DNA from 3 places in the Streptomyces sp. NPDC054794 genome. Region 3 is predicted to be linked to each of the others. Evidence: riboswitches for the same ligand, from Rfam matches in the RefSeq annotation. Region 3 holds a riboswitch; each other region holds the start of a gene.

What was found. A riboswitch is a leader RNA that binds a small molecule or an ion and turns the genes downstream of it on or off. The one in region 3 is predicted to bind S-adenosylmethionine.
Positions count from the first base shown of each region.
Region 1: it holds a riboswitch for S-adenosylmethionine, as region 3 does, so the genes downstream of both, ACWGKT_RS19530 (putative leader peptide) here and ACWGKT_RS42170 (glutathione S-transferase C-terminal domain-containing protein) in region 3, are expected to answer to the same signal.
Region 2: it holds a riboswitch for S-adenosylmethionine, as region 3 does, so the genes downstream of both, thrC (threonine synthase) here and ACWGKT_RS42170 (glutathione S-transferase C-terminal domain-containing protein) in region 3, are expected to answer to the same signal.

Region 1 covers NZ_JBSHAQ010000017.1:27,209-37,349, forward strand. Annotated here, with positions in the region: gene ACWGKT_RS19495 (hypothetical protein) at 23-163, shown strand; gene ACWGKT_RS19500 (hypothetical protein) at 175-351, shown strand; gene ACWGKT_RS19505 (LLM class flavin-dependent oxidoreductase) at 483-1,163, opposite strand; gene ACWGKT_RS19510 (dipeptide ABC transporter ATP-binding protein) at 1,177-2,853, opposite strand; gene ACWGKT_RS19515 (ABC transporter permease) at 2,850-3,773, opposite strand; gene ACWGKT_RS19520 (ABC transporter permease) at 3,770-4,729, opposite strand; gene ACWGKT_RS19525 (ABC transporter substrate-binding protein) at 4,733-6,352, opposite strand; gene ACWGKT_RS19530 (putative leader peptide) at 6,571-6,687, opposite strand; SAM riboswitch class IV at 6,722-6,835, opposite strand; partial or broken gene ACWGKT_RS19535 (DUF1684 domain-containing protein) at 6,924-7,250, opposite strand; gene ACWGKT_RS19540 (hypothetical protein) at 7,810-7,947, opposite strand; gene ACWGKT_RS19545 (helix-turn-helix transcriptional regulator) at 8,230-9,090, opposite strand; gene ACWGKT_RS19550 (SDR family NAD(P)-dependent oxidoreductase) at 9,252-10,112, shown strand; gene ACWGKT_RS19555 (alpha/beta fold hydrolase) at 10,109-10,141, shown strand, end outside.
Region 2 covers NZ_JBSHAQ010000044.1:57,009-67,149, reverse strand. Annotated here, with positions in the region: gene ACWGKT_RS35275 (ROK family protein) at 1-382, opposite strand, end outside; gene ACWGKT_RS35270 (extracellular solute-binding protein) at 511-1,761, shown strand; gene ACWGKT_RS35265 (DUF3263 domain-containing protein) at 1,796-2,029, shown strand; gene otsB (trehalose-phosphatase) at 2,119-2,985, shown strand; gene ACWGKT_RS35255 (alpha,alpha-trehalose-phosphate synthase (UDP-forming)) at 2,973-4,415, opposite strand; gene ACWGKT_RS35250 (glucosyl-3-phosphoglycerate synthase) at 4,501-5,445, opposite strand; SAM riboswitch class I at 5,575-5,720, shown strand; gene thrC (threonine synthase) at 5,739-7,022, shown strand; gene ACWGKT_RS35240 (ubiquitin-like small modifier protein 1) at 7,019-7,294, shown strand; gene ACWGKT_RS35235 (cold-shock protein) at 7,726-7,929, shown strand; gene groL (chaperonin GroEL) at 8,202-9,824, shown strand.
Region 3 covers NZ_JBSHAQ010000066.1:38,024-48,164, forward strand. Annotated here, with positions in the region: gene ACWGKT_RS42125 (LLM class flavin-dependent oxidoreductase) at 1-407, opposite strand, end outside; gene ACWGKT_RS42130 (LLM class flavin-dependent oxidoreductase) at 422-1,513, opposite strand; gene ACWGKT_RS42135 (NtaA/DmoA family FMN-dependent monooxygenase) at 1,510-2,919, opposite strand; gene ACWGKT_RS42140 (LLM class flavin-dependent oxidoreductase) at 2,938-4,146, opposite strand; gene ACWGKT_RS42145 (GNAT family N-acetyltransferase) at 4,344-5,120, opposite strand; gene ACWGKT_RS42150 (transporter substrate-binding domain-containing protein) at 5,208-6,227, opposite strand; gene ACWGKT_RS42155 (amino acid ABC transporter ATP-binding protein) at 6,286-7,119, opposite strand; gene ACWGKT_RS42160 (amino acid ABC transporter permease) at 7,116-8,120, opposite strand; gene ACWGKT_RS42165 (hypothetical protein) at 8,288-8,422, opposite strand; SAM riboswitch class IV at 8,579-8,723, shown strand; gene ACWGKT_RS42170 (glutathione S-transferase C-terminal domain-containing protein) at 8,937-9,719, shown strand; partial or broken gene ACWGKT_RS42175 (LLM class flavin-dependent oxidoreductase) at 9,797-9,987, opposite strand; gene ssuE (NADPH-dependent FMN reductase) at 10,047-10,141, opposite strand, start outside.

The DNA.
Region 1 (10,141 bases), on a different contig from region 3:
AGCAGAGTCGGGCTTCGGTGCGATGCTCGCCAACCTGCTGTGCGGCAACCGGAACCTGCACTCCCTGACCGCCGCGGTCAAGACCCTGGCCCTGCTGACCGATGGCCGCGTGTACCTGGCCGCCTCCACGATCAGCGGAATCGGCCGGGACGCGTTCCGCTAACTCCGGACCTGGTGACAGGCTTCGCGACCGCCCTCGGCATCTCGGCCGGTGGCCTCGCCGCCATCATCGGTGTCGAGCTCCCCGAGTCGCCGCGGCCCGACGATCTGCTGGCGGCCGAGATGGCGGGGCTGCTTTCGAACTGCCGGCGGTTGACCGCAGCTCAGGCCGAGCCAGGGTCCCTTGCATGATCGAGGTCTGTCCGGATTCATCCGGTGAGGCCGAGGGCGGTATCAGGGATCTGCGGCAGTCGCGGGCGGTGTGGCGGAGGGCAGCGGCGATGTTGGTGCGACCGTCCTGACGGTGGACGCCGATGGCGAGGTTACGCAGGCCGGCCGTGCGGGTCGTCAGGGCATTCGGCGCCGTGGCGCCGCCGCATCGGGGATGTGCGGCGGATGTTGCCGGACAGCAGGTTGAGACCGTTCTCGGCGGTCCAGCGGACCGAGCGCAGGCTGCCTCCGCCGTACCAGATCCGCTCCACCAGATCGGGGTTGTGCGGCTGCAGACGGGGCCGCTGGATGTTGCCGGGCGAGTGGATCACGGTGTCCGGGCCGCCGAGATAGTCGCCGCGCAGGTTGTCGACGAGGCGGGCGATCCTGCCGTACGACAGGTCGAAGCCGCGCCAGTCGCCGTCGTGCACCAGGTCGCCGAGCAGGTCGGCGTGCGGCATGCCGGTGCTGAAGCCGACCTGGAGGCGGCCGCGGGACAGGACATCGGCAAGCGCCAGGTCTTCGGCCAGGCGGAACGGGCTCTCGTAGCCGATCGGGATGACCGCGGTGCCCAGCTCGATCCGCTCGGTGCGCTGGCCGGCCGCGGCGAGGAATACGGCAGCTGAGCCGACGCCGTGTTCGAGGTGGCGCTGGCGGATCCAGGCGCCGTCGTAGCCGAGTCGTTCGCCGTACTCGAAGAGTTGGAGTGTCTCCTCCAGGCCGGTGTACGGGTCGTCGTCGGCGAAGTTGCCCGGGGTGAGAAGGGCAAGTGAGGTGATGGTGGGTGTGCTCATGCGACCGTGGTCCTCAGCTCGTGGCGGTCTCGGCGGCGGGGGTGGGGACGCGACCGCCGGGGACGGCCGCGAGCAGCTGTCGGGTGTACTCGTGGCGGGGGCGGGTGAACAGTTCCTCCGGCGGGCCTGTCTCGACGACGCGGCCGGCCCGCATGACGGCGACCTGGTGAGCGATCTGACGTACGACGGCCAGGTCGTGCGAGATGAACAGGTACGCCACGCCCGTGTCGGCCTGCAACTCGGCCAGCAGCTCCAGGACTTGGGACTGCACGGACACGTCCAGCGCGGAGACCGGCTCGTCGCAGACCACCAGGTCGGGTGAGAGGGCGAGGGCGCGGGCGATCGCCACGCGCTGCCGCTGTCCGCCGGACAGTTCCGCCGGGCGGCGCTCCAGCGTCGCGGCCGGTAGGGCCACCCGGTCGAGCAGTTCGCGAGCCCGAGCGAGCCGGGAGGCGCGGTCGCCGACCTTGAAGGCGCGCAGCGGCTCGGTGATCACCTCGCCGATGGAGAATCGGGGGTCGAGCGAGGCGTAGGGGTTCTGGTAGATGAGCTGGGCGCGGCGGCGCAGCTGCCTGGCCTGGGCGCCCTTGGCGGTGGTGACGTCGGTGCCGTCGAAGATGATCTGTCCGGCGGTCGCGTCGGTGAGGCGGAGCACCAGGCGGACGGTGGTGGACTTGCCCGAGCCCGACTCGCCGACCAGGGCAAGGGTCTGGCCTCGGTGGAGGGTGAGGCTGACGTCGTCGACGGCGCGCAGGGTGCGGGGCCCGTCCCCGGTGCGGGGGAGTCTGAACTCCTTGGCCAGGTTGCGCACTTCGGCCAGGGGCGCCGTATCCGGTTCGGGGAGGGAGGCCGGGGTGCGGGGCCGGGCGGTGGTCAGGCTCGGGGCGCTGGCCAGCAGGTGCCGGGTGTAGCCGTCCTGCGGGTCGGCGAGGATGTCATGGGTGGGGCCCGCCTCGACGACCTTGCCTTGCGACATCACGACCAGCCGCTGGGCCCGGTCGGCGGCGACTCCGAGATCGTGGGTGACGAGCAGGACCGCGGTGCCCGACTCCTCGGTGAGGCGCTGGAGATGGTCGAGGATGACCCGCTGCACGGTGACGTCGAGCGCGCTGGTCGGCTCGTCGGCGATGATCAGCTCTGGCTGTGCGGCGATGGCGATGGCGATCAGGGCGCGTTGCCGCATGCCGCCGGACAGTTCGTGCGGGTACTGCCGGGCCCGGACGGCGGCGTCGGGCAGTCCGGCCCGGTCCAGGACGGCGATCGCCTCTGCGGGAGCCGAGCGACGGGTTGCGAGACCGTGGATGCGCAGCACCTCGGCGACCTGGTCGCCGATCCGCTTGACCGGGTTGAGGGAGACGGTCGGATCCTGGGGGACCAGTCCGATCCGTGCTCCGCGTATGGTGCGCAGTTCGGCTTCCGAGAGGGTGGCGAGGTCGTGCCGGCCGAAGCGGACCGTGCCCGCCTCGATCCGGCCGTTCGCCGACAGCAGCCGGGTGATCGCGTGCGCGGTCGTGCTCTTCCCGGAGCCGGACTCGCCGACCACCGCGGTCACCTGTCCCGGCCACACGTCGAGGTCGACGCCCCGGACGGCCTCGACGGTGCCGCCCCGGGTGCGGTACGACACGGACAGGCCGCGTATCTGAAGCAGTGGTGTGCTCACGTCCTCACCGTTCTCACGTTCGTCGGTCATCGCTGCCGGGACCATTCGCCGTCCAGTGCCCGGGCGATGCGGTTGGTGGCCAGTACGGTCGCGGCGATCGCCAGCCCGGGCAGCGCGGTCAGCCACCAGGCGTTGGCGAGGTAGTTGCGACCGTCGGAGATCAACGTCCCCCACTCCGGCGCCGGCGGGGGCGCCCCGTAGCCGAGGAAGCTCAGCGCCGACACGGCCAGGATGGAGGAGCCGAAGTCGAGGGTGGCCAGCACGATCACCGGGCCCGCCGCATTGGGCAGCACATGCCGGCCCAGCACCGAGTACCAGCGCGCTCCGCTGGCGCGTGAGGCCTCGACGAAGACGGCCTGCCGCACCCGCAGCACCTCCGCGCGCGCCACCCGCGCGAACGCGGCCACGCTGGCGATGCCGACCGCGACCGCCACCTTCACCGTGCCGTAGCCCAGCGCGGTGACCAGGGCCAGGGACATGAACAACGCGGGGATGGACAGCAGCACGTCGACGAAGCGCATCAGCACGTCGTCCACCCAGCGGCCCACGAACCCGGCGACCACCCCCAGCAGCCCGCCGACCACGAACGCGACCAGCACGGCGATCAGCGTTGCCTTCAGGGACAGCTGGGCGCCGTGGACGACCCGGGAGAACACATCGCGTCCCAGCTCGTCGGTGCCGAACCAGTGACTGCCGTTCGGGCCGCGGAAGTTCTGCGACGGCACGCCCTTCAACGGGTCCTGCGAGGTGAACAGGTCGGGCCAGAACGAGGCCAGCACCACCAGCACGAGGACGACCACCGACAACAGCAGCCCCGGGCGGCGCACCACGAACCGCAGCAGCCGCCGTACGTCCGCGCGGCGCCCGGGATCAGGCTCCGGCCCCGCCGCGACCGGGCGGGCCAGTCCCAGTGCCGCTTCGGCGGGGTCGTCGACAAGGCTCTGGCTCATGCGAGGGCCGCCTTTCTGTCCGAGGTCACCACGATCCGGGGGTCGAGGAGTGGATAGACCAGGTCGATGACCAGGTTCGTCGTCACGAAGATCAGCGCCCCGAACACCACCACCCCCTGGACCAGCGGGATGTCCTGGGCCGTGACCGCCGCCGCGGTGACGCGGCCGAGGCCGTCGCGGGAGAACACCGTCTCGACGACGACCGAACCGGCGATCAGCTGCCCCACCAGCAGGCCGACGACCGTCAGGGCCGACAGGGACGCGTTGCGCAGCGCGTGCCGCAGATGGACCCGCCACCGGCCGGCGCCCTTGGCCCGGGCGGTCTCCACATACGCCTGGTCCAGTGCGGTGAGCAGGCTCTTGGCGAGCACCTGCGCGATCTGCGCACCGGTCGGCACCGCCAGAGTCAGCGCCGGCAATACCAGCCCCTTGAACCCGTCGTTGCCGAATGCGGGGAACCAGTGCAGCCGGAAGGAGAACGTCTCGACGAGCAGCAGCCCCACCCAGAACGTCGGGACAGACACCCCCAGCGGCGGCAGCGACAGCAGCAGCTGCCGCAGCCAGCGCCGAGAGGTATAGGTGGCCAGCACCGCCAGACCGCCGCCGAGGGCCACCGCGAGCAGCAGGGCCGCCCCGGTCAGCTGGAGGGTCTGCGGCAGCGCGTCGGCCAGCGTCGAGGTGACCGGGCGGCCGGTGGACACCGAGTCGCCGAAGTCCCCGCGCACCGCCCGGCCGAGGTACTCGGCGTACTGCACCAGCACCGGCTTGTCGAAGCCGTATTCGTGCCGCAGGGCGGCGATCTGCTGCGGGTCGACCTGCCCCGAGTCCATTCCGGCACTGACCATCGCCGTGACCGGATCGCCCGGGAGGTAGTCCAGCACCAGGAACGAGACCGTGTAGGCCGCCCACAGCACCCCGGCCGCCTGGCCGAGCCGTTTGATCACATAGCGGCGCATGCGCTAGCCGATCCAGGTGTCGTGCAGCTGGATCCGGCTGGAGGCGTCGAAGTTCAGGTCGTGCACCTTCTTCGACACCCCGAGCTGGGTCTGGAGCTCCACCACCGGCACGTAGTAGGCGTTCTGCACGAGCGACTGCTGTGCCTGGGTGACCAGTTGCTTGCGCTTGGCCGGGTCGACGGTCGCGGCCTGTTCGGAGAGCGCCGTGTCGAGGGAACTCGCAGGCAGGTGGTAGAAGTTGGCCAGCTGGGTGGAGAAGGAGCTGCGCAGGATGTCCGGGTCGGCACGGGTGACGTTCCCCCAGGCCGCGTCGTAGTCGCCGGACTGGAGCGTCGGCGCCAGCTGGGTGACCTGGAGCTGCTTGAGGGACACGTCGACACCGACGGCCTTGAGCTGCTGCTGGATCAGTTCCAACGCGGGCTGGTTGGTGGCCGAGTTGGGTATCCAGTCGATGGTCAGGCTCAGCTTCTTGTTGTCCTTGGTGCGGATGCCGTCGCTGCCGGTCTTCCAGCCGGCCGCGTCCAGCAGCGACTTGGCTTTGGCCGCGTCGGACGTCAGGTCGGAGGCGAGGCTGGTGTAGTCGGGTGTGGTGTGCGCAAGGACGCTGGTCGCCGCCTGGGTGCCGGTGGGGAAGACGGTGTCGGCGAGCTGCTGCCGGTCGACGGCCAACAGAATTGCCTGGCGTACCTTGGCATCCTTCACAGCGGGCCGCGAGTTGTTGAGACCGAGACCGAACACGACGCCGGGATTGGCCCGTCGCTGGAGCGTGACCTGACCGCCCTTGAGCGCCGCCTCGTTGGCCTTGCCCACGCTGCTGATCGCGTCGACCTGGCCGGACTGGAGACTTCCGGCCCGTACGCCCGCCTCCGGGACGACCTTGAACACCAGCTTGTCCAGGTACGCCTCGCCCTTCTTGCTCCACCGCGAGGAACCCCACGCGTATCCCGTGCGCTTGGCCAGGGTGATCGACTGGTTCTGCACGTACTGCTTCAACACGAAGGGCCCGGACCCGATCACCCCGTCGCTGCACTTCTGCTGCGGGGTCTTCTTCACGCTCGCCGACGACTCGATCCCCAGGGAGTGGGTCGAAGTGGCCTGCAGGAACTGGGCGTTGGGCTGGCTGAAGGTCACCTTGACGGTGAGCGGGTCGACCACCGTGGTGCTCTTGACACCGCTCAGATAGCCCTCGGCGAGCGTCCCCAGGGCGCCGAGCTTCGGCACCGCGTCGAAGTTGTCCTTGACCACCTGCGCGGTCAGCTTCGAGCCGTCGCTGAAGGTGACGCCCGACCTCAGATGGAACGTGAACGTCGTGGCGTCGGAGCTGACATCCCAGCTCTTCGCCAGCCACGGCACGATCTTGCCGGTCCTGGGGTCCTGGTCGGTCAGTGAGTCCACGATCTGGCGCACCGAGTAGATGGTGTCGTTGCTGGCGACCTGCTGCGGATCCACGCAGCCGGCGTCCGAACCCACCGCGAAGGTCAGGGTGCCGCCGGACTTGGGCTGCCCGGCGCCGCTGCCGGAATCGCCGCCGCCGGAGCCGCAGGCGGTCAGCAGAACACTGGTGGTCACAAGGGCGGTCAGTGCCGCCCACCGGGAGGTTCCGACATCGGAAAGTGCAGTCACGGAGGGCTTCTCCTACTCGTGTCACCAGGCACGGGTGTGGTGCAGGGCACGGCCGTGCGTGGGCGTGCGGCCCCGGCCGGCGCGACGCCGGTGCCGGGGGAGGGCTGTGCAAACGGGGATCAGAAGGAAAAAGGGGGGATCAAAGACAGACGGAGATCAGGCGCAGGCGGGTGCGGCGACGACAGATGCCGTACCGCGACCAGCGGCGGGAAGGCCCGTCAGACCTGACAGAGACAGCTGGTCGAGCGCTTGAGGTCGATGTGGCGCCGACGCGAGAGCCGGGAGAACACGGTGGCGCCAGCGAAGCGGGCGCTGAGGTCACCACCGTGCCGCATATCGGTCCTCCACCAATCCGGCCCTGGTCACGGGGCCACGCGCTTGCGGAGATCCTCGGTGATCCCGCCGGGCTTTCACCTGGAGCACCCCACCGCGCGGGAGGGTTGCCGGTCAGCGAGCCAGGGCTTGACGCTGACACTCAATGCCGTTCGTGACCGTACGGAGCGGTCTTGTCGTACGTCAATGGCGCAAAAGGACGCCCTGTAAGGGGAGTCGGGGCGAGAGCGCGTCCAGCTCAGGAGCCGCCGCGCTCGCGGGGGATCTTCTGGCCGGCCTCGATCGCCACCGGCAGCCGGTTCTCGGCCGGGGGCAGCGGGCAGGTGGCCAGGTCCGTGTAGGCGCACGGCAGGTTCGCGGCCCGGTTGAAGTCCAGGACGACCGTACCGTCGGCGGCGGGCGGATCGAGGGCCAGGGCCCGGTTGGCGGCGTAGGTGGTGACCCCGGAGGTCGCGTCGGTGAACAGCACCATCAGCCGTCCCGCACCGTGGCCGGGGAACGCGGTCAGTGACAGCGGGCGCCCGTCGAACTCGAACTCGACCCTGCCCGGAGCGTCGTAGACATGGCAGGTCGACTGGCCGCACATAGCCCGTGAGTTGGCCCCTCGCCGCTTCCCGGCTTCACCATCGTCACAGCAGCTCGGACAGAGCTGTCGGCGCACTCCCTCTGAGGGTGCCCTCGTAGCGTGGAGCCTGCCAAGGTCATGGGGTCCAAGCAGCAGGAGTACGAGACCGAGCCCCTGAGGGTGCTGTGCGCATCGTGATCGAGACGGGCAAGCCGATCCCGGAGGCGGCCGAGGACCTGGGTGTGCACCCGGGGACGCTGCACACCTGGTCCCACGCTGGAGGAGGCACGGTTCAGCCTCCTCCGACCGGCCCGCGCCCGCCGCCTCGGGTCCGGGCTGTGAAGCGCGTCGTCGTCAGCGAGTGCCCGCCTCAGTGCGCGTAAGGCGCGACACCTGGACAACATCGGGAAGCGAAGCGCTTGGGCCTCGCTTCGGTGGACAAGTGCCCGCGTGGGTCATCCCGTGGACGCTCGTCGCCGGCCAGTCGGCAGATCCTCTGCAACCCAAGCCCACCTCGGCATCAAGCTGACCTGCTGCGCCCCGGTCCCGCGGCCGGGTGTCACATGAGCGATGCAGTGCGGCGGTCGGCCGAGACGCCGTGCTCGGCGGCATCGAAGACCTGGTCCAGCCGCTCGCAGTGAGCGGCGTTGATCTCGGCCAGGCCGTCCCTGGCGAGCCTGCGTTGAGCCGTAGCCACGGCGACCGAAAGCGGCGATCAATAGCGCCGTCGGCCGGTATCCGTAGCCTTGCCCGCCGCCAGGTGACCGAACACCGGGAAGGACAGGGCGGTGAAACAGGGCCGAACGATCCGAAAGAGCCGCAGGCGCGACGCCGGCATAGTCGGCAACGGGAACAGAGGCGGCCCTTGACGAGGTGGACTCAGGACCCGTCGATGCTTCCGTGTCCCCAGAGCAGGCAAGATCCGTTCAGCAAGCTCACACAGAGGCAGCGAACCTTCGATTATCGATCAAGAAAACGATCACTCGGTGTCGGTGGCGAAATGGTCGGTGCCCAGCACGGTGAGCAGGGCGAGTTTCTCGTGGCTTTCCGTACCCGGCGTGGCGGTGAATATGAGCAGCGACTGGCCATGGTCCGGCTCGAGCAGGAGTTGGCAGTAGAGGTCCAGATGTCCGACCTGGGGATGGACGAAGCGTTTGGTTTCGCTCCACCGCAGGCCCACTTCGTGGCGCTCCCACAAACGGGCGAACTCGTCGCTGGTGCGGAGCAGGATGTCCGCCATGTCCGCCGCGGGGGAGCCGGGCCCGTCCCGGGTGACGGCCGCACGCAGCAGCGCGACGTTGATCCGGCTGTTGTCGTCGTACTCCTCGGGGTGGTACCGCTCACGGGCGGCCGGGTCTGTGAACCACCGGTACGTCGCGCTGCGGGCGTTGCCGGTGTACTGGGTCTGGTCGCCGAGCAGTGCCACCGCGGACGGCGTCTGCAGCAGCGTCTCGCCCAGCGGGCCCATGACCTGTGCGGTGGTGCCGGCCAAGCCGTCCATGACCCGCATCAGCCCCGGGCTCACGTGCTGATGCCGCAGGTCATGGCGGGTGGTGCGGTAGCCGGCGAGGAGGAACAGGTGATCGCGTTCGTCCGGGGTCAGCCGCAGGCCGCGGGCGATGGCTGCGATCATCTGCTCCGACGGTTGCGGCCCGTCGCCGCGTTCCAGCCGGGCGAAGTAGTCGGCGGACATGGTGCACAGTTCCGCCACCTCCTCGCGGCGCAGGCCCGGAGCGCGCCGGCGTTGCCCGCGGCGCAGCCCGACGTCCTCCGGTTGCAGCGCCGCACGCCGGGTACGCAGGAAGGCGCCCAGGGACGAGCGGTCGAACGTGTGGTCCATGGTCCCCATCGTTGGCCATCCGGCACGGCTTAGCCATGACCCGCCAGTCAGTGGTTGCACATGTCCTTCCAGCGCCCGTGGTGCGGCAAGTTCACTGGCGGTGCGATCACCGGTCGCACCGAACCGCGAACCACAACCCGCGAACCACGGAGCCAGGACCCATGACCAGTTGGACAGCGAACGACCTCCCGAACCAGACCGGCCGGACGGTGGTGATCACCGGTGGCGGCCGTGGCCTCGGCCTGATCACGGCACGCGAGCTCGCTCGTGCCGGTGCCCGCGTCGTGCTGGGGGTACGCGACACGGGCAAGGCCCGCCACGCCGTCGCCGACCTGCCCGGCACCTTCGACGTCCGACCGCTCGACGTGGCGGATCTGACCTCGGTGCGAGCCTTCGCCGACTCCTGGTCCGGCGACATCGACATCCTGATCAACAACGCCGGTGTGATGGACATCCCCGCCGCACGCACCGCTGACGGCCTCGACCTGCAGACCACCACCAATCACACCGGTCCCTTCCTGCTGACCACCTTGCTGCGCGAGCGCATCACCGACCGCGTGGTGCACGTCACCAGCGAGCTGCACCGGCAGGGCAGGATCGACCTGGACGACCTCGACTGGCGCACGCGCAAGTACAACGGGATGCGCGTCTACGAGGCGTCGAAGCTCGCTGTCGTCCTGTTCTCGCTGGAGCTCCAGCGCCAGCTGACCGCCGCCGGCAGCCCGGTCCGCTCGGTGCTCGCCAGCCCGGGCATCGCCCGCACCGCGCTGGCGGCCCACTCCCGGTCGAACGTCATCAACCGGCTCACGTTCCTCACCAACGACCCGGAGCGCGGAGCGCTGTCGCTGCTCTACTCCGCCACCCAGGACGTCCCCGGCAACTCCTACATCGGGCCGGACGGCCTGGGCGGCTTCCGGGGCTCCCCGGTCGTCCGCCGACAGGGCAAGGCCGGCCTCGATGCGGCCATGGCCGGGCGGCTGTGGGACGCGACCGCCGACCTCGTCGGGGCGGTCGCCCGATGAGCTACCTGGAGGCCGCCGACCACGCCGAG
Region 2 (10,141 bases), on a different contig from region 3:
TGCCCGCGCCGATCCGGCCCTCGGCGAGCCCGCCGGTGCGCACGTCGTGGCCGAGCGCGACCGGGCTGCCCAGGCGCTTTTCCAGCAGGTCGCGCAGGGGCACGTCGCGCCAGCCCAGGTTGGCCGCGTAGACGGCGATGCCGCGCCGCTCGTCGACGATGCCGGGGACGGCGACGCCGGCGGCGACCGCGGGTTCGCCGAAGCGCTCGGCGCCGTACGCGCGCAGCTCGGCGGCGAAGTCCAGGATGCCCTCGACCACCGCGCCGGGGCCGCGCTCGCGCCCGGTCGCCCGGCGGGCCCGGTGCAGCAGCTCGCCGCCGTCCCCGACCAGGGCGGCCTTCATCCCGGTGCCGCCCACGTCGAGGGCGATGACATGTCTCACGGGAACAGTGTGGACCTGCGACCCGCAAGAGGTCTAGTCCACTTACGTGGTGTAGACCTTATGGGTCCACATATTGAACAGCGAGACAGCAGGGTTGGTTCGTAGTAGTGCGTCGGCGTAGGGCAGGAATGATCGCGGTGGTGTCCGCACTGGGCATGACGGCGGTTCTCGGCGGTTGTGGGAGCACGGGATCCTCGGACGTGACCCTCAGACTGGTGGCCGCCGACTACGGCGACTCGCCGACGAACAGCTCCAAGGAGTACTGGGAGCAGCTGGCCAAGGCCTACGAGGCCAAGCACTCCGGCGTGAAGATCGACGTCAGCGTCTACTCCTGGAAGGACGTCGACCGCAAGGTCAAGGAGATGGTGGACGCCGGCGACGCGCCCGACATGGCGCAGATCGGCGCGTACGCCGACTACGCGGCCGCGGACAAGCTCTACCCGGTCTCCGACCTGCTCTCCATCCCCACGCAGGCGGGCTTCCTCTCCCAGCTCTCCGAGGCCGGCGAGTGGAACCACATCCAGTACGGCATCCCGTTCGCCGCGTCCACGCGCGTCCTCTTCTACAACAAGACCCTCTTCGCCAAGGCCGGCATCACCACCCCGCCCACCACCTGGAGCGAGCTCGCGGCCGACGCCGAGGCGCTCAAGGGCGACGGCGTGAAGTACCCGTACGCGCTGCCGCTCGGCCCCGAGGAGGCGCAGGCGGAGACGATGCAGTGGCTGCTCAGCGGCGGCAACGGCTACACCGACGACGTCGGCACCTACACCATCAACTCCGCGCAGAACGTGGACACCTTCACCTGGCTCAAGGACGAGCTGGTCGGCAAGGGCCTGACCGGGCCCGTCGCGCCGGGCGAGCTCAACCGCGCCGACGCGTTCGCCGCCTTCGCCGACGGCCGGGTCGGCATGCTCAACGGGCACCCGACGCTGATGAAGCAGGCCGCCAAGAAGGGCGTGCGGTTCGGCATGGTGCCGATGCCCGGGCGGACCGGGGTGTCCAGGTCCTCGATGGGCGTCGCCGACTGGATGATGGCCTTCAAACAGCACGGCCACGCCGACCAGGTCGGCGACTTCCTCGACTTCGTCTACACCGACAAGAACGTCCTCGACTTCTCCCGTCAGTACGGACTGCTGCCGGTCACCAGCTCGGCCTCCGACACCATGGCCCAGTCCGCCCGGGACGAGGACCTCCACCCCTTCCTGGAGCAGCTGCCCACCTCCGCGCTCTACCCCGTCGGCAAGACCTCCTGGGCCGCGGTCAGCGCCGACGTCAAGAAGAGCATCGGCCAGGTCGTCGCTCCCGGCGGCAGCCCGACCGGCATCCTCAGCCGCCTGCAGGCAGAGGCGACGACCGCGGACAGCCGCAACGCGAGCTGAGCCGGCTGTCGGTCGCGGGGGATAACGTGCGGGCATGGAACAGGACGACCTGGACTCGCGCGAGCGGTCCATCCTCGCGCTGGAACGCCGGGGCTTTCCGGGCCCCGGCGCCAAGGAGCGGGCGATACGCGAGGAACTGGGCCTGGCCCCCGTCCGCTACTACCAGCTGCTCAACGCCCTGCTGGACGACGCCCGGGCACTCGCCCACGACCCGGTGACCGTCAACCGGCTGCGGCGGGTGCGGGACCAGCGGCGCTCGGAGCGCTGAGACTCCCGGCCGTGCGGGCGCGCGCCGCGCCGCGGTGCGCCCCCGTTGCCCCATGGGTGAACCCACCGTCCCCTGGATAGGGTCGCCCCATGGGCACCCATACGACGGACTCGACCGACCCCATGGACCCGCTGCCGACACCGACCACCCCGGCCGGCCGCGAAGGACTTGCGGCCCTGCTCGCCCGGCCTCGCACCGCCGTGATCGGCCTCGACTTCGACGGCACGCTCGCCCCGATCGTGGCCGACCCCGAACAGGCCCGGGCCCACCCCGAGGCCGTACCGGCGCTCGCTCTCCTCGCCCCGAAGGTGGCCTCCGTGGCCGTGGTCACCGGCCGCCCGGCCGGGGTCGCCGTGCGGCACGGCGGCTTCGCCGGCGTACCCGGGCTGGAGCACCTCGTCGTCCTCGGCCACTACGGCGCCGAACGCTGGGAGGCCGCGAGCGGAGAGGTCAGCGCCCCGCCCCCGCACCCCGGCGTCGCGGCCGTCCGCGCCGAGCTGCCCGGATTCCTCGACCGGATCGGCGCCTGGCACGGCACCTGGATCGAGGAGAAAGGGCGAGCCGTGGCCGTCCACACCCGCCGCGCCGACGATCCGCAGGCCGCCTTCGAGGCCCTGCGCGAACCCCTCGCCGAGCTCGCCACCCGGCACGGCCTGATCGTCGAACCGGGCCGGATGGTCCTGGAACTGCGCCCGCCCGGCATGGACAAGGGCGTCGCCCTGTTGGAGCACGTCCGCCGGATCGGCGCCGAGTCGGTGGTGTACGCCGGCGACGACCTGGGCGACCTCCCCGCCTTCGCCGCCGTGGACAAGCTCCGCTCCGACGGCGTCCCCGGTCTGCTGGTGTGCAGCGGCAGCTCCGAGGTGTCGGAACTGGCCGAACGGGCGGACCTGGTGGTGGACGGTCCGCAAGGGGTCGTACGCCTGCTGCGGACGCTGGCGGCTCACCTGGACTGATCGGGGTCCAGCGCGTGCAGCTGGTCCAGGAACCACTGGGTCGGCGGCAGCGCGGTGGCCGCGGCGGCCAGCCGCTTGGTCCGCTCCGCCCGCTCGTCGAGGGGCATGGTCAGCGCCCGGTGCAGCGCGCTCGCCGTGCCCCCGATGTCGTACGGGTTCACCGTCAGCGCGTCCTCGCCCAGCTCCTCGTACGCCCCGGCCTCCCGGGACAGCACCAGCGCGCAGCCCTCGTCGGAGACGACCGGGATCTCCTTGGCGACCAGGTTCATACCGTCCCGGATCGGGTTCACCAGGGCCACGTCCGCCAGCCGGTAGGCGGCCAGGGAGCGCGCGAAGTCGTCCTTGACGTGCAGCACGACCGGGGTCCAACCCGGCGTCCCGTACCGCGAGTTGATCTCCTCGGCGACGCGTTGCACCTGAGCCGTGTAGTCGCGGTAGACGGCCAGGTCCTGCCGGGAGGGGTAGGCGAAGGCCACGTGCACGACCCGTTCGCGCCACTCGGGACGGTCCTCCAGCAGCTGCCGGTACGCCAGCAGCCCGCGCACGATGTTCTTCGACAGCTCGGTGCGGTCCACCCGGACGATCGTTTTGCGGCCCTCGCCGATCTCCGCGCGCAGCGCGGTCATCCGCTCGGCCACGTCCGGCTCGTGCGCCCGCTTGCGCAGGAAGTCCGCGTCCGCGCCGAGCCCGTGCACGCCGATGCGCGTGCCGGACGGGATCCCGGGGCCGAGCACCGCGTGACAGCAGTCGGTGAACGCGTCCGCCCAGCGCCGGGTGAGGAAGGCCGCGCGGTCGGCGCCGAGGATGCCGCCGAGCAGCTCGGCCGCGATGTCGTCGGGCAGGAGACGGAAGTAGTCCGGCGGGGCCCACGGGGTGTGCGAGAAGTGGCCGATCCGCAGATCGGGCCGGAGCTGCCGGAGCATCCGGGGGGCGAGGGCGAGGTGGTAGTCCTGGATCACCACCGCGGCACCCTGAGCGGCCTCTTCCGCCAGCGCCTCGGCGAAGGCCCGGTTGTAGGCCTCGTACGACGCCCACTGGCGCCGGAACTCCGCGTCGAAGACCGGCTCCAGCGGGGTCTGGTAGAGCATGTGGTGGACGAACCAGAGCACGGAGTTGGCGACGCCGTTGTACGCGTCGGCGAACACCGTCGCGTCGATGTCCAGCATCCGCACCTGCTGGCCGCCGGTCGCGTCCGCGGACAGCCGCCGCCCGCCGTGCGAGCGGCGCACCGCCTCCCGGTCGGCGTCGCTCAGCGCGGCGCACACCCACACCGCGTCGGTGTGCGGCCCGATGGCCGACAGCCCCGAGACCAGCCCGCCGCCACCCCGCTTGGCGTGCAGCGCGCCCGCCGTGCTGTCCGGGCGTACCTCGTACGAAACCGGGCCGCGATTGGACGCGACCAGCACCTCAGCACTGTGCGTGGAAGCCATACGCCTCAACCTAGCCCGGCGCGGAAACGCTCAAACGTACGGTCCACCCGTCCAGGGGGCCGTATACAGCCGTTCTCGACCGGGCTCAGGCCACCCGGCGTGCGGCGTACTCCGCGATCTCCACCATGGGCGGCCGCTCCTCCGTGTCCACCGAGTAGGTGCGTGGCTCGAAGCCGTCCTCGCCCCGTTCGAACTGGGTGAGGGAGGGGCGCACGAGGTGCCCGCGGGCCAGCCTCAGCTGCGCGGTGCGGTAGATCGCGGCGGCCATCCGGCCCAGCGCCTGCCCGTCCTGGTGCCGGTGCTTGCGCACTCCCACGTCGACCTGGGCGAGCGCGTCCAGGCCCACCAGGTGCAGGGCGTCGACCAGCATGCCCAGCTCGACGCCGTACCCGACCGGGAACGGCAGCTGTTCCAGCAGCGAGCGGCGGGCCGCGTACTCGCCGCCCAGCGGCTGCACGAATCCGGCCAGCTGGGGCCAGTGCATGTTCAGCAGCGGGCGGGCCATCAGTTCGGTGACCCGGCCGCCCTGGCCCGCCGCCCCCGCCAGCGGGCGGTCGTACATGCCCTTGACGAGGTCGACGTCCGGCTCGGTGAGCAGCGGGCCGACGATCCCGGAGACGAAGTCGGAGGAGAACTCCCTCAGATCGGCGTCGATGAAGCAGAGGATGTCCCCGCCGGTGACCAGCAGGGAGCGCCACAGCACCTCACCCTTGCCGGGGACGGCCGGCAGGCGCGGCAGGATGTCGTCGCGGTGGACGACCCGGGCGCCCGCGGCGGCGGCCACCGCGGAGGTGCGGTCGGTGGACCCGGAGTCCACGACGACGAGCTCGTCGACGAGCGGCACCTGCCTCATGAGGTCGTGACGGATCACGGCGACGATGTCGCCGACCGTCTCCTCCTCGTTCAGCGCGGGCAGCACGACGGAGACCGACTGACCCGTACGCTGCTTGGCGGCGAGTATCTGGTGGAGGGGGCGGTCGGTCACGGACCAGGAGCGGGTGGCCAGCCAGCGCTCGACTTCTTCCAGCACAGTCAGCGGCTCCTCACGTTGTCTCGCGGTTCGGACGACTATCTCAACTGTCCTGGCCTTCGGTTACAGTCTTGAACAACGCCGATGACCATCGCATGTCGAGGGTCGTGGGCATTTACAACCACATACAGCTCATCCAGAGGGGCAGAGGGAAACGGCCCGATGAAGCCCCGGCAACCCTCCAGTCGGTTCTCCTGACACGTGCAGCGAGGCTCCCGGCTAGGGAAGGTGCCAAATCCGTCTCACGGCGAGATGCGTCGTGAGGAAGATGAGGAGAAAGGGCCTCGCCTCACATGGCTGTGCAGACTGTTGCCACCACCACCGATCGCAGCGTCGACCTCGGTCCCGCCGCCGCCCTGAGCTGCCGCGAGTGTGGTCACCGAGTACCCCTCGGACCCGTGTTCGCCTGCGAGGAGTGTTTCGGCCCGCTGGAGATCGCGTACGACTTCTCGGCCTACGACACCGAGGAACTCCGAGGGCGCATCGAAGCGGGACCCGCGAACATCTGGCGCTACGCGCCGCTGCTGCCCGTCCCCGCGGACGTGGCCGACAAGCCCAACCTGAACCCCGGCTGGACCAAGCTCGTCAAGGCCGATCACCTGGCCGCGGAGCTCGGCGTGACCGGCGGGTTGTACGTGAAGGACGACTCCGGCAACCCGACGCACTCCTTCAAGGACCGGGTGGTCGCCCAGGCGCTGGAGGCGGCTCGCGCCTTCGGCTTCACCACCCTGTCCTGCTCCTCGACCGGCAACCTGGCCGGTGCCGTCGGCGCCGCGGCCGCCCGCGCAGGCCTGCGCTCCTGTGTGTTCATCCCGCACGACCTGGAGCAGGGCAAGGTCGTCATGGCCGCGATCTACGGCGGCGAACTCGTCGGCATCGAGGGCAACTACGACGACGTGAACCGCTTCTGCTCCGAGCTGATCGGCGACCCGGCCGGCGAGGGCTGGGGCTTCGTCAACGTCAACCTGCGGCCGTACTACGCGGAGGGCTCCAAGACCCTGGCGTACGAGATCTGCGAGCAGCTCGGCTGGCGGCTGCCCGACCAGATCGTGGTCCCGATCGCCTCCGGCTCCCAGCTCACGAAGATCGACAAGGGTCTGCAGGAGCTGATCAAGCTCGGTCTGGTCGAGGACCGGCCGTACCGGATCTTCGGTGCGCAGGCCGAGGGCTGCTCCCCGGTGTCCACCGCCTTCAAGGCCGGCCACGACGTCGTCCGCCCGCAGAAGCCGAACACCATCGCCAAGTCCCTCGCCATCGGCAACCCGGCCGACGGCCCGTACGTCCTCGACATCGCGCGCCGCACCGGTGGTGCCGTGGAGGACGTGACGGACGAACAGGTCGTGGACGCCATCAAGCTGCTGGCCCGCACCGAGGGCATCTTCGCCGAGACGGCGGGCGGTGTGACGGTGGGCGTGACGAAGAAGCTCATCGAGAACGGGGTCCTCGACCCGGCTCTCACCACCGTCGTCCTGAACACCGGCGACGGCCTCAAGACCCTCGACGCGGTGGCCGGCACCGGCCTGACCGCCACCATCCGCCCGAACCTGGACTCCTTCCGAGAGGCTGGCCTCGCATGAGCGTGACCGTCCGCATCCCCACCATCCTGCGCACCTACACCGGCGGTCAGGCCGAGGTGACGGCCGAGGGCGCGACCCTCGCCGAGGTCATCGAGAGCCTGGAGAAGAACCACACGGGCATCGCCGCCCGGGTCCTGGACGACCAGGGCAAGCTGCGCCGCTTCGTGAACGTGTACGTCAACGACGACGACGTCCGCTTCGAGCAGGGCCTGGAGACGGCCACCCCGGACGGCGCGGGTGTCTCGATCATTCCGGCCGTCGCGGGCGGCTGATCATTACCTTGGGTAACTTCAGTTACCGATTGTTCATCTGATTGCCCCCTCCGTGAGAGAAGCGGAGGGGGCAATTCAGTGTGGTTGATCGCGGTACAGTTGGGGAACTCGTCGCCGATCCCCGGGTCACGAGCCCCGGATTGATGTCGCACGCCCGACAAGAAGTAGCCAAAGTGCGCGGCCTATTCGCGGCGTATATCCCCTTTGTAGGGCCCGACTTGCCCTGAATTCAGGCGAATTCTCGCCACATTCCGGACCGGGCACGTCCAGAATTCTCGTCCGATTGACCTGTTGCAGACGGCAGTTGGACAGATACATTCAGCCGCGGTCGACGCGTTCCGGCGCACGCCCCCAACCAACCGGGGGGTGAGGTCTGACCCGGATCCACGAAGTGTGGATCTGTGCAAGGGCCAGTAATAGGGGAGTTAGGCATGGCTCAGGGCACCGTCAAGTGGTTCAACGCGGAGAAGGGGTACGGCTTCATCGCGGTCGACGGTGGTGCGGACGTCTTCGTCCACTACAGCGCGATTCAGATGGACGGCTACCGCACCCTGGAAGAGGGCCAGCGGGTCGAGTTCGAGATCTCGCAGGGCCAGAAGGGCCCGCAGGCCGACATGGTTCGCGTCACCGCCTGAACGTTCTTAGCGCGAAGGGCCCGCACCCCTCGGGGGGTGCGGGCCCTTCGTCCTGTTCGCCCCAGGCTGATCCCCCGGAGGCGCTTGCACTCGGCATGCCCGAGTGCTAATCATTGGCGTTAGCACTCTGAAGGTGAGAGTGACAACGAAGGACCGGGTCGGTGAGGCCCGCAGGCCAAGTGGGGCAAGGAACCACGGGGCTTGCGAGCCGTCCGTCGCGGGCGCGGGCGCGGTCCGAAGAATCACCCCCAGTCCTGGAGGGACCACTTCACATGGCCAAGATCATCGCGTTCGACGAGGAGGCGCGGCGCGGCCTCGAGCGCGGCATGAACCAGCTCGCGGACGCCGTGAAGGTGACGCTCGGCCCCAAGGGCCGCAACGTCGTCCTCGAGAAGAAGTGGGGCGCCCCCACGATCACCAACGATGGTGTCTCCATCGCCAAGGAGATCGAGCTCGAGGACCCGTACGAGAAGATCGGCGCCGAGCTGGTCAAGGAAGTCGCCAAGAAGACGGACGACGTCGCCGGTGACGGTACGACCACCGCGACCGTGCTCGCCCAGGCGCTGGTCCGCGAGGGCCTGCGCAACGTCGCCGCCGGCGCCAACCCGATGGCCCTCAAGCGCGGTATCGAGAAGGCCGTCGAGGCCGTCTCCGCCGCCCTGCTGGAGCAGGCCAAGGATGTCGAGACCAAGGAGCAGATCGCTTCCACGGCCTCCATCTCCGCCGCCGACACCCAGATCGGCGAGCTCATCGCCGAGGCCATGGACAAGGTCGGCAAGGAAGGCGTCATCACCGTCGAGGAGTCCCAGACCTTCGGTCTGGAGCTGGAGCTCACCGAGGGTATGCGCTTCGACAAGGGCTACATCTCGGCGTACTTCGCCACCGACATGGAGCGGATGGAGGCGTCGCTCGACGACCCGTACATCCTGATCGCCAACTCCAAGATCGGCTCCGTCAAGGACCTGCTCCCGCTCCTGGAGAAGGTCATGCAGTCGGGCAAGCCGCTGCTGATCATCGCCGAGGACGTCGAGGGCGAGGCCCTGTCGACCCTGGTCGTCAACAAGATCCGCGGCACCTTCAAGTCCGTCGCCGTCAAGGCCCCGGGCTTCGGTGACCGCCGCAAGGCCATGCTCGGCGACATCGCCATCCTCACGGGCGGCGAGGTCATCTCCGAGGAGGTCGGCCTCAAGCTGGAGAACGCGACCCTGGACCTCCTGGGCCGCGCCCGCAAGGTCGTCATCACCAAGGACGAGACCACCATCGTCGACGGTGCCGGCTCCGCCGACCAGGTCGCCGGTCGCGTGAACCAGATCCGCGCCGAGATCGAGAACAGCGACTCCGACTACGACCGCGAGAAGCTGCAGGAGCGCCTGGCCAAGCTCGCCGGCGGCGTCGCGGTCATCAAGGCCGGTGCCGCCACCGAGGTGGAGCTCAAGGAGCGCAAGCACCGCATCGAGGACGCCGTGCGCAACGCCAAGGCGGCCGTCGAGGAGGGCATCGTCGCCGGTGGTGGCGTGGCCCTGCTGCAGACCACCAACGTCTTCGAGAAGCTGGAGCTGGAGGGTGACGAGGCGACCGGTGCGGCCGCCGTCAAGCTCGCCCTCGAGGCCCCGCTGAAGCAGATCGCCGTCAACGCCGGCCTCGAAGGCGGCGTCGTGGTGGAGAAGGTGCGCAACCTGACCCCGGGTCACGGCCTGAACGCCGCCACCGGCGAGTACGTCGACCTGGTCAAGGAAGGCATCATCGACCCGGCGAAGGTGACCCGTTCCGCGCTGCAGAACGCCGCTTCCATCGCCGCGCTGTTCCTCACCACCGAGGCCGTCATCGCCGACAAGCCGGAGAAGGCCGCGGCCCCGGCCGGCGGCGGCATGCCGGGCGGTGACATGGACTTCTGATCGACCTCTGGTTGATCGACCGTCCTGACCGAGGGCGGCACCTCCTGTGAGAACGGGGGGTGCCGCCCTCGGGCGTTTTCCGGCGGCGAACTCGGTCGGGCGGGAGGGGGTCGGGGCCCGGGCCGGGTTTCTCTTACGCCTGTTGGAGTGGTTGCCGTGGGGGCCGCCCGCTTCCTGGCCAGTGTCGTGCTTCCGCGTCCCGAGTCGCCTTCGGCGATCGGCCTACGGCCGACCCTTGACTCAGGCCACTCCAGCCCGGTTGAGAAGCGAGCGGGCGGCCGGGAAAGACGGGTGGCCAGGCAGGGTTCACGATCATC
Region 3 (10,141 bases):
TTGGGGGCGTGGCCGTCCTCCACCGGGGTCGCGGTCGGCAGCGCAGTGGCGGGCCCGCCGGGCGGGCGTCCGCCGGAGCGGCCGAGCCCCAGGTCGAGGCGTCCGGGGTGCAGTGCGTCGATCAGGCCGAACTCCTCGACCGTGGACAGGGCGGTGCGGTGGCCCAGCTGTACGGCACCGGAGCCGAGCCGGATGGTCGAGGTCGCGGAGGCGGTCAGGGCGAGGACGACCGCGGGCGAGGTGCCGGCCACGCCCGGGTTGAGGTGGTGTTCGGCGAACCAGTAACGGGCGTACCCGAAGCTCTCGGCCTGCCGGGCCAGGTCGATGGAGTTGCGCAGCGCCTCGGTGGCGGTGGAACCGGACGAGATCGGGACCAGGTCCAGGACGCCGAGGGGGATGTCGGACATGTTCGGAAGGCTCCTCAGTGGTCGGTGGGCACGGACGCGGGCACGGGCTCCGCGAGGACCGGGCCCCATGAGAACGGCGGATCGGGGATCTCGCGGCGCAGCACCGGCGCGATGTCCGACTGGAAGAGTGCGAGGGACTCTCGATGCTGACGGCTCGGCAATCCGCCTGCGTCCGCCTGCAGATGCAGCACGGTGTGCCCGAAACGTTCGTGGTAGCGGTGCACCTTCTCGACGATCTGCTGGGGGCTGCCGATCAGCGCCGAGCTGCGCTCCACGAAGTCCTTCAGTGTCGAGAAGACCGGCTCCAGGCCAAGCCGTTTCTGGAACGCAAGATTCCCCTCGAACACGGGCCGGTAGGCGGTGATCGCCTCCTGGGAGGTGCGGGCCGCGTAGAGGCCCGCCGTACCCGCGCCTACAGTGATGTCGGCCGGCTCGTGTCCGTAATGCTTCCAGCGCTCGCGGTAGTAGCGAATCAACTCGGCGTATGGCTCTAAGGGGTTGGTGACGTTGGCGGAGAAGAGCGGGTCGCCGTAGCGGGCGGCCAGGTCGACCGACTCCTTGCTGGTCGCGCTGCCGTGCCAGACCCGGATCGGCTGTTGGAAGGGCCGGGGCCACACCTCCGCGTCCTTGAGTTCCGGCCGGAAGCGGGTCTGGGCGGTCACCTTGTCCTGGCGCCAGATCTTGCGGAACACCTCGTAGCTCTCGGCGTTTCGGTCCCACTGGTCCTCGGGGGTGACCTGGAACAGGTCGCGCTGGGCGGCCCCGTTGCCCTTGCCGATGATCAGCTCGAGCCGTCCGCCGGAGAGATGGTCCAGGGTCGCGTAGTCCTCGTACGCCCGCACCGGGTCGAGGAGGCTGAGCGTGGTGACCGCCGTGAAGAGCCGGATCCGGGAAGTGAGGGCGGCGATGTGACTGAGGACGACGGGTGGCGAGGAGGAGATGAAGGGCCGCTCGTGCCGCTCCCCCACGCCGAAGCCGTCGAAGCCCAGTTCCTCGGCGAGGAGCGCGTTCTCGAGCACCTCGCGGAAGCGGTCCTGGGTGGGTTTTCGTACGCCCGTCACCGGGTGCGGGGCGTGCACGATCAGGGTGATGGCGAGAAACTTCATGACGCCGCGCGCTCGTCGCGCAGCTCGTCGACGGGGGTTCCCCCGCTCGAGCGGAGCCGGGAGTGGGGGTGCGCCAGACCGAGGTGGTCGCGCAGAGTGGTGCCCGCGTATTCCGTGCGGTACACGCCGCGTTCCTGCAGCAGCGGGACGACCTGGTCGGCGAAGGAGTCGAGGCCGCCCGGGGTGATGTGCGGGACGAGGATGAAGCCGTCGCCGGCGTCGGCCTGGACGAAATCGTTGATGGTCTCGGCGACGGTGGCCGGGGAGCCGACGAAGTTCTGCCGGTTGCCGGTCTCGATGACCAGGTCGCGGATCGACCACTTGTTGGCGGCGGCGAGCTCGCGCCACGCGCGGGCCGTGGCCAGCGGGTCGCGGTACATCCGTACCTGGGCGCGGCCCTGGGCGATGGTGTGTTCGCCGAGATCCGGGTCGATGTCGGGGAGCGGACCGTCCGGGTCGTACGCCGACAGGTCCCGGTTCCAGACGAACTCCAGGTGTTTGATGGCCGTGGCTCCGCTCACCTGCCGGCGGCGCACCTCGCGGGCCAGTTCCTCCGCCTCGGCGTCGGTGGCGCCGAGGACGAAGCTCGCGGCAGGCAGGATCAGCAACTGGTCACGACCACGGCCGTATCGAGCGAGGCGCCCCTTGACGTCGGCGTAGAACGCCTGGCCCTCCGTCAGGGTGGCGTACCGGCTGAAGATCGCGTCGGCGCTCGACGCGGCGAACTCGCGCCCCTCATCAGAGTCTCCGGCCTGGAAGATCACCGGTCGGCCTTGCGGGCTGCGCGGGACGTTGAACTGCCCCTGGATGTTGAAGTGTCGGCCCTGGTGCACGAAGGCTCCGGCCTGCGCGTCCCGCAGGAAGGTGCCGGTCTCCCGGTCGGCGATGATCTCGTCCCCCTCCCAGGAGTCGAAGAGTTCGTTCGCGGTGGAGAGGAACTCCTTCGCGCGGGAGTAGCGCTCCTCCTGCGGGAGGAAGCCGCCGCGGCGGAAGTTCTCGCCGGTGAAGGCGTCCCAGGAGGTGACGACGTTCCAGGCGGCGCGTCCGCCTGAGAGGTGATCGAGGCTGGCGAACTGGCGGGCCACCTCATAGGGCTCGTTGAAGGTGGAGTTGATGGTGCCGGTCAGGCCGAGCCGTTCGGTGACGGCGGCCAGCGCGGCGAGGACGGTGAAGGTGTCGGGGCGGCCCACGACGTCCAAGTCGTATATCCGGCCGCCCTGTTCGCGCAGCCGCAGCCCCTCGGCGAGGAACACAAAGTCGAACTTGGCGCGTTCGGCGGTCCGGGCGAAGTGCGCGAAGGAGCTGAACTCGATGTGGCTGCCGGCCTCCGGGTCGCTCCACACGGTGGTGTTGTTGACGCCGGGGAAATGGGCCGCGAGGTGGATCTGCTTGAGCGGCTTGCTCATGGTCGGGGTCCTTCCGGCTCAGGCGGTGGCGGCGTAGCGGTTGGCGGGGCGGGAGAGCCCGAGCAGTCCGCGCAGGGTGTCGGCCTCGTACGCGCGGCGGAAGGCGTCCCGGCGCTGAAGTTCAGGGACCAGGCCCTGCGTGATCGCCGGAAGGTCATGACCGGCGACGGCGGGGCGCAGCCGGAATCCGGACAGCCCCGACGACTGCAGTTCCTGCAGCAGATCGGCGAGTTGGGCGGGCGTGCCGGTGAAGATCCGGGCGTCGCTGGTGTACCGGTGTCCCGCGAGGGCGTCCAGGCGCTCCCGGCGGGCCGCGGCCTCGGCCGGATCGTCGTCGAGGAAGACCACCAGGTCGCCGAAGATGTGCAGCGTATCGCCGGCGCGGCCGGCCGCCGTCTGCTCGGCGTGGATCTCCTCGACGATGGCACGGGCCTGCCCGGCGTCGTGCGGGGTGACGTAACCGATGTCGGCAGCCCGGGCCACCAGCCGGTAGGGAACGGTCGCGTGGGCCAGGGCGCTGACGATCGGTTGGCCCTGGGGCGGGCGGGGCGTGATCGAGGGGCCCTTGACGCTGAAGTGCCGGCCCTCGAAGTCGATGTAGTGCAGCTTGTCCCGGTCGATGAAGCGGCCGGTGGCCACGTCCCGGATCTCCGCGTCGTCCTCCCAGCTGTCCCAGAGCCGGCGCACCACCTCGACGTAGTCGGCGGCCTCGTCGAAGGCGTCGGCCACCGCTTCCCGCACAGCAGGCGTGTCGTAGTCCTCTGTTGGGAACGGCGGGAGCGTACGGCGTCCGAAGTGCGCGGCCTCGTTCTGGCGTGCCGTGATCTGTACACGCAGGCCCGCGCGGCCGGTGCTCACATAATCGAGGGTGGCAATCGCCTTGGAGATGTGGAAGGGCTCCGTGTGGGTGGCCACAACCGTCGGCACCAGACCTATGTGGCGGGTCAGCGGGGCGACCCGCGCGGCGACGAGGACGGCGTCCAGGCGGCCGCGGACCTGGTCGGTGCGGCCGTCGGGTTCGGTGACGGACGAGGACTGGAGGCCGAGCCCGTCCTCGATGGTCACGAAGTCGAGCAGACCACGCTCGGCCTCGGTGACGAGGTCGGTCCAGTAGGCGGCAGTGAGCAGTTCGCGGGGGCGGGCGACGGGCTCGCGCCAGGCGGCCGGGTGCCAGCCTGCACCGTCGAGGGCGACGGCGAGGTGCAGAGAGGAGGGTGACGAGGACACGGGGTGACGCCTTCCTGATCAGCCGTACGGGAGAGCCGGCCCTCGTACGTAGGGTGCGGCTGCGCGGACAACGGGTCAGGAGCAACAGAGCGCGCCGGACACGCGCAGCAGGACTATGTGCGGCCGGGAGTACAGGTGCAGGGGGCGGGGCGGGGCGAGTTTCATGGCGTGGTGACGGCACACCGGACGCATGTGTCTCACCTCCGCTCGTCCGACTGTCCGGCTTCTTGTTCGTCCCGGCCTTGCGTTGCCGACCGTCCGCCCGGCGTGCGCACCAGCGTGAACCGCGTACGGCGGCGCAGCGTGAACCCGATCGACTCGTAGAGCCGGATCGCGTGGGTGTTGCTCGCGGCCGCGTGGAGGAAGGGGGTGTCGCCGCGTTGCCTGATGCTCGCCGCGACCGCGCGGACCAGCCGGGTGGCCAGGCCGCGGCCGCGATGGTCCGGGTGGGTGCAGACGGCGCTGATCTCGGTCCAGCCCGGTGGGCGCAGGCGTTCGCCGGCCAGGGCGATCAGCCGGCCGCGGTCCCGGATGCCGAGGTAGGTGCCGAGCTCGACGGTGCGGGGCAGGAAGGGGCCCGGCTGGGTGAGGGCGATCAGGCCGAGGATCTCGGGTACGTCGGCGGGTCCGAGCCGTACCGCTTCGGGTGCGGGTTCCGCGTGCAGCGCGGTGTCGACCATCTGGACGCCCTCCCCGCTGTCCACGATCTCCCAACCGTCGGGCACCGCCCGGACCGCGGTGACCGGGGTGACGGTACCGGGTCCCACCAGTGCGGCCAGGTCGTCCCAGGCGCGGGGATCGGCGGGGTCTTCCAGGGCGGTGAACGGAGAGACGTCCGCCGGGTAGCGGGCGGCCCGGCCGACGCGCTCGGCGAGATGGGCGTGGGGGCCTGTCAGCGCGGCCCAGGCGGCATTGTCGAGGATGTGCGCTTGCGTCGGGCTTGGGGACACGGCGTGGTGGACGCTGGTGGACATCGCGGTGGGGAGTCTCCGTATCGGGAACGCGGCTGGGCGCGGCCGGACTCCGCCGTGACACGGCGGAGTCCGGCGGACGGACAGCGGTCAGGAGTTGTCGAGCGGCAGACCGGCCGGGTTGACCTCGGACGTGGCGACGGCCTCGTTGGAGAGGTTGTAGGCGGTGAGCCACTTGGCGTACTGGCCGTTCTGGATCAGGTAGTTGATCGCGTCAGCGACCGGCTTGGCGAGCCCGCTGTCCTTCTTGGTGGTCGCCGCGATCAGGCCCTGCAGAGTGGCACCGGCGCCGGAGAACGTGCCCGCGCTGCGGGTCGGGTTGGGCGACTTGGCGGTCTGCGTGATGTGGTAGGCGATGCCCGGGTTGGCGGCGAAGTAGGCGTCGATCTTGCCGCCGGTGAGCGCCAGGTTGACGGTGTTCTTGCTGGCGTAGTTCTTGACGGTGAGGGTCTTGCCCTCCTTCTTCAGCTTCGTCTGCCACTCCAGGAGGATCTTCTCCTGGTTGGTGCCGTTGTCGACGGCGACGGTCTTCCCGGCGAGGCTCTCGTAGTTGCCGTCGAAGTTCCAGGTGCTCTTCTTGAGCACCTCGAAGCCGAGGTTGTCCTTGCGGTAGGAGGCGAAGTCGTACTTCTTCTTGCGCTCCTCGGTGTCGGTGACGTTGGAGAAGGCCACGTCGACCTTGCCGCTGTCGATACCGACGAACATGTTCTCCCAAGTGAAGTTCCGCGGCTCGGGCTTGAGTCCGAGGACGGCAGCGACCAGGCGGCCGAAGTCGGGCTCGGCGCCGGTGAGGGTCTTCTGGTCCGAGCCGATGTACGCCAGCGGCGGGAAGCCGTCCGGCAGGGCACCGACGCCAATCTTCAGCTTGCCGCTCTTTCGGATCGCCGCGGGCAGTTCGGCGCTGATCGACTTGACCTCGGAAACCTTGAGTGCGGTCTGCTTGGCGGCCCCGTTGGACAGTTGTCCCACGGTGACCGTGCCGGCGGCGTCGGTCGTGGTGGCGGCCTCGCTGCTGCCCCCGCAGGCGGCAGTTCCGGTGGCGAGCGTGGCGACGGCGGTGCCTGCGGTGAGACCGCGGAGAAGTCGGCTGCGGAAGCTGAGGGTGCGCATGGCTGTCCTTGGTGGTGAGCGGTGAGCGATGGGACTGAGGTGGGGCAGGTGGCGGAGGTCAGAGGACTTTGCTGAGGAAGTCCCTGGTCCGCTCGTGCTGGGGGTGGTCGAGGACTTCGGCCGGCGGGCCCTGTTCGACGATCTTTCCGCCGTCGATGAAGACGACGCGGTCGGCGATCTCGCGGGCGAAGCCGATCTCGTGGGTGACGATGACGAGGGTGGTACCGCTGGTCGCCAAGTCCTTGATGACGGCGAGGACTTCACCGACGAGTTCGGGGTCGAGAGCGGAGGTGGGTTCGTCGAAGAGGATGACGCCGGGGCGCAGGGCGAGTGCGCGTGCGATGGCCACCCGCTGCTGCTGGCCGCCGGACAACTGCCGTGGATAGGCGCCGGTCTTGGCGGCCAGGCCCACCCGGCCGAGGAGTTCGCGGGCGAGTTCCTGTGCCTCGGGCTTGCTGAGCTTCCCCGTGGCGACCGGGGCGGCGGCCACGTTGTCCAGCACGGTCAGGTGCGGGAAGAGGTTGAAGTTCTGGAAGACGAAGCCGATCCGGCTGCGCTGGGCGAGGATGGCCCGCTCGCTCAGCTCCTTCAGCCTTCCCCGGCCTTCGGTCGGGGGGACCCCCATCTTCCTTCGGTCGCCCTGACGTCGTACGCCGATCAGCTCGCCGTTGACGCTGACGTAGCCGACCTCGGGCTTCTCCAGGTGGTTGATGACCCGCAGCAGCGTGGACTTCCCGGAGCCGGACGGGCCGAGGATCACGGTGACCTCACCGGGCCGCACGATCAGGTCGATGCCGTCCAGCACGCGATGGGTGCCGTACCACTTGTGCACGTCGTGGACCTCGACGGCGGCGGGCGATGCAGCCAGGGTCCCGGCGGTGTCGGTGCTCATACGGCGGCCTCCCTGCGCGCACGTTCCCGCAGGTCTCGCAGGCCGGTGCGGAGCTTCTGCAACGGGGTCGGCGGCAGGGTGCGGGTGGCGCCCCGGGCGAAGTACCGCTCGACGTAGAACTGGACGACCGACACGGCACTCGTGAGGATCAGGTACCAGACGGTGGCGACCAGCAACAGCGGCACGATGTCGCCGGGATAGGTGCTGCCCATCGTCTGCACCGAGCCGAACAGGTCGAGCAGCGACACGTAGAACACCAGGGACGTGCCCTTGATCAGGCCGATCAGCTGGTTGACGTAGTTCGGGGTGATGGACCTGAGCGCCTGCGGGAAGACGATCCGCGTGAACTGGTAGCTCTGGGGCAGGCCGAGCGCGGCGGCGGCCTCGTGCTGGCCCTGGTCGACGGAGAGGATTCCGCCGCGCACCACTTCGGAGGCGTAGGCCGCCTCGTTGAGGCTGAGGCCGACGACGGCGACCGCCATATCGGTGGCGAGCCGCGACTCGTCGAAGGTGAAGAAGGCGGGCCCGAAGGGCACCCCGAGGCTCAACGTCTGGTACAGGGCGGAGAAGTTGTAGAGGAAGATCAGCACGACGATCAGCGGCACGGACCGGAACAGCCAGGTGTACACCCAGCTCACCGCACGCAGCACCGGACTCCCGGAGAGCCGCCCGAGCGCGATCAGGATCCCGCCGAGCAGCCCCAACACCGCGCTGAACGCGGTCACTTCGAGGGTGACGAGCAACCCGTCGAGGACGGTTGGGCGCAGGAACCAGTAGCGGAAACGGTCCCACTGGTAGAACGGGTTGGTCACCAACCCGTGGGTGATCTGAGCGACCAGCACGAGCACGACGGCCGTGATGATCCAGCGGCCGGGACGCCGGAGCGGAAGGACTCGCTGCGCCGCCAGGGGCTTGGGCACGGCGGGGGTGTCGGGGCGGGGGATCGTCTCGGCGGGCGGTGCTGATCCGGAGGACACAGCGACGCCGGCAGGTTCACTCATGGAGGGGCTCCATCGGTTTTGGACACCCAGGACCGCGGAAAGCGGCAGCACCGCACGGGCCGGGAACGGCTCGGCACGAGTCGGCGCACGGGTACACGCCGAACGAGGGGCTGGGCGGGGAGAGGGCACACCGCGACAGCGGTGGTCGTCAAAGACTCAGAAAGCCGTCAGCCTTGGCAGAGGGAACGGCAAGCGCCCGTACACAGCGCGCTGTTGACGCGCAGCAGGTCCACGGAGCGGTCCGCGCACAGCAGGACGCGGCCGAGGCGCCGCCATGCGGCCGTCCCGTCAGCTGCGTACATCGCTGTCACCCTCACTTCTCCGGCCCTGGGGCATCTCGGTATGCGCCGCAAGTTAGGCAGGTCGCGAAAAGAATGTCAATGCGCGTGACCACCAGGTGAGACCACATCCCCGGCCTTCTTGACGGCGTCACGGAGCTCACCGAAACTGACGTGGACGGTCACGATTGTCAGCGCCACGGCGCGGGTTCGCCCCGCTCACGTGGTCATCGGCCCCGGCTCGCTGACAGGCAACCCTTCCACCGCGACGGGGTGCCCCGGGTGACGACCGGGTCCCGCCGGTGCGGCGGGGCAAGCGTGGTCTCGCGTCTCGCGAGCCCCGGAGGTGGGACTGGTGGGAATGCCCTGGAACGGCTTGACGAGGCGCCTGCACATCGATCTGTCACGTGTCTCCAGCGCTTACTGATCCGCCCTCGGTCCGTACCGTCCGGACCAGTGCGACAAGCGCAGTCGCTCCGCATTCGGCCGCTGGTGCCCACAAGGCGGCGGTGGCTTCCTCGTTCCCAAAGGGAGAGTCATGCCCGAGACAGCTTCAGGCAGCAGCAGCACAGACAACCCCTGCGCTGGTGACCAGAGTTCGTTCGCTTCGGACCATCGCCCCAGAGCGGCCGTACCGTCCCCCGTCCCCCACCGCTTCCACAGCCGTATCGGCGTCGGTCTGGCCGGCGGCTTCTACCCGGCACCGCACCGCTACGAGCTGTTCCTGTCGGGGAGTTGTCCCCGCTCGCTGCGCATCTCCATCAGCCTCGACCTGCTCGGCGTGAAGGACTCGGTCGCCACCACACTCCTGGCTCATCCCGCCGAGACACCCGACGCCTACGCATCACTGCGCCGTGCGTACGAAGCCACGGTGCGCCACTACGACGGACCACTGACGGCGCCCGCGCTGTGCGACCGGTGGAGCGGGCGCATCGTCAGCAACCACACCCCCGACATCCTCCGCGACCTCGCGGGCCTGCTGTCCGGCCACGACGGAGCCTGCCCCTCCGTGCTGCGCCCGCCGGCCCTCGCCGCGGACATCGACGCGCTCCGTGACGTGCTGGACCGGGACGTCACCCCGGCCGCCAAGCCCTCAAGTCGATCGGCGGCACTGGACCGGTTGGAGCGTCGGCTCGCCGGACAGCCCTATGCGCTGGGCGAGGACCTGACGGCAGCGGACGTGGACCTGTGGGTGGCGCTCGTCCATCTCGGCCCGGCCGGCACCCTCAGCTCGCACCCCCGGCTCCGGGACTACGTGGGCCGCCTCGGCGACCACCCCGCCTTCCGGGGCAGCACCGGCGCGGTGCCCGACGCGGCGTGAGCCCCGGCACTGTGGTGCCCGTGGCGAGCGGCCGGGACGGATCCTGGGACCATTCCTCCAGCGAACTGTCGTACAGGGCACCAGGCGCCGGTGGGGGTCAGTGCGCCGGTGAAGCCGAGGTCCTCGGCGGCGCGGGCGATCTGCGTGAGGTGGCTGATGCTCGGCGGCCGTCACCGCGGGTCGCGGTGGCCGGGCTGCCGTGGCCGCCGCCGACGACATGACGGCTGTCACCGTTGGTGGGCAGGAACCAGTGGAAGGTGAGGCTCACGGGGGCTCACGCCTTGCGCTCGTCGTCGGCCACTCGTTCGTCGTCGGCAGTCACCGTGCTCATCCGGCGGCCGCCAAGAGGGCCGTACGGTCGCCGAGGGCGTCGGAGAACCGGTCGACGACCTGTGCGAGGGCCTCGGCGGGACCCGGTGCGA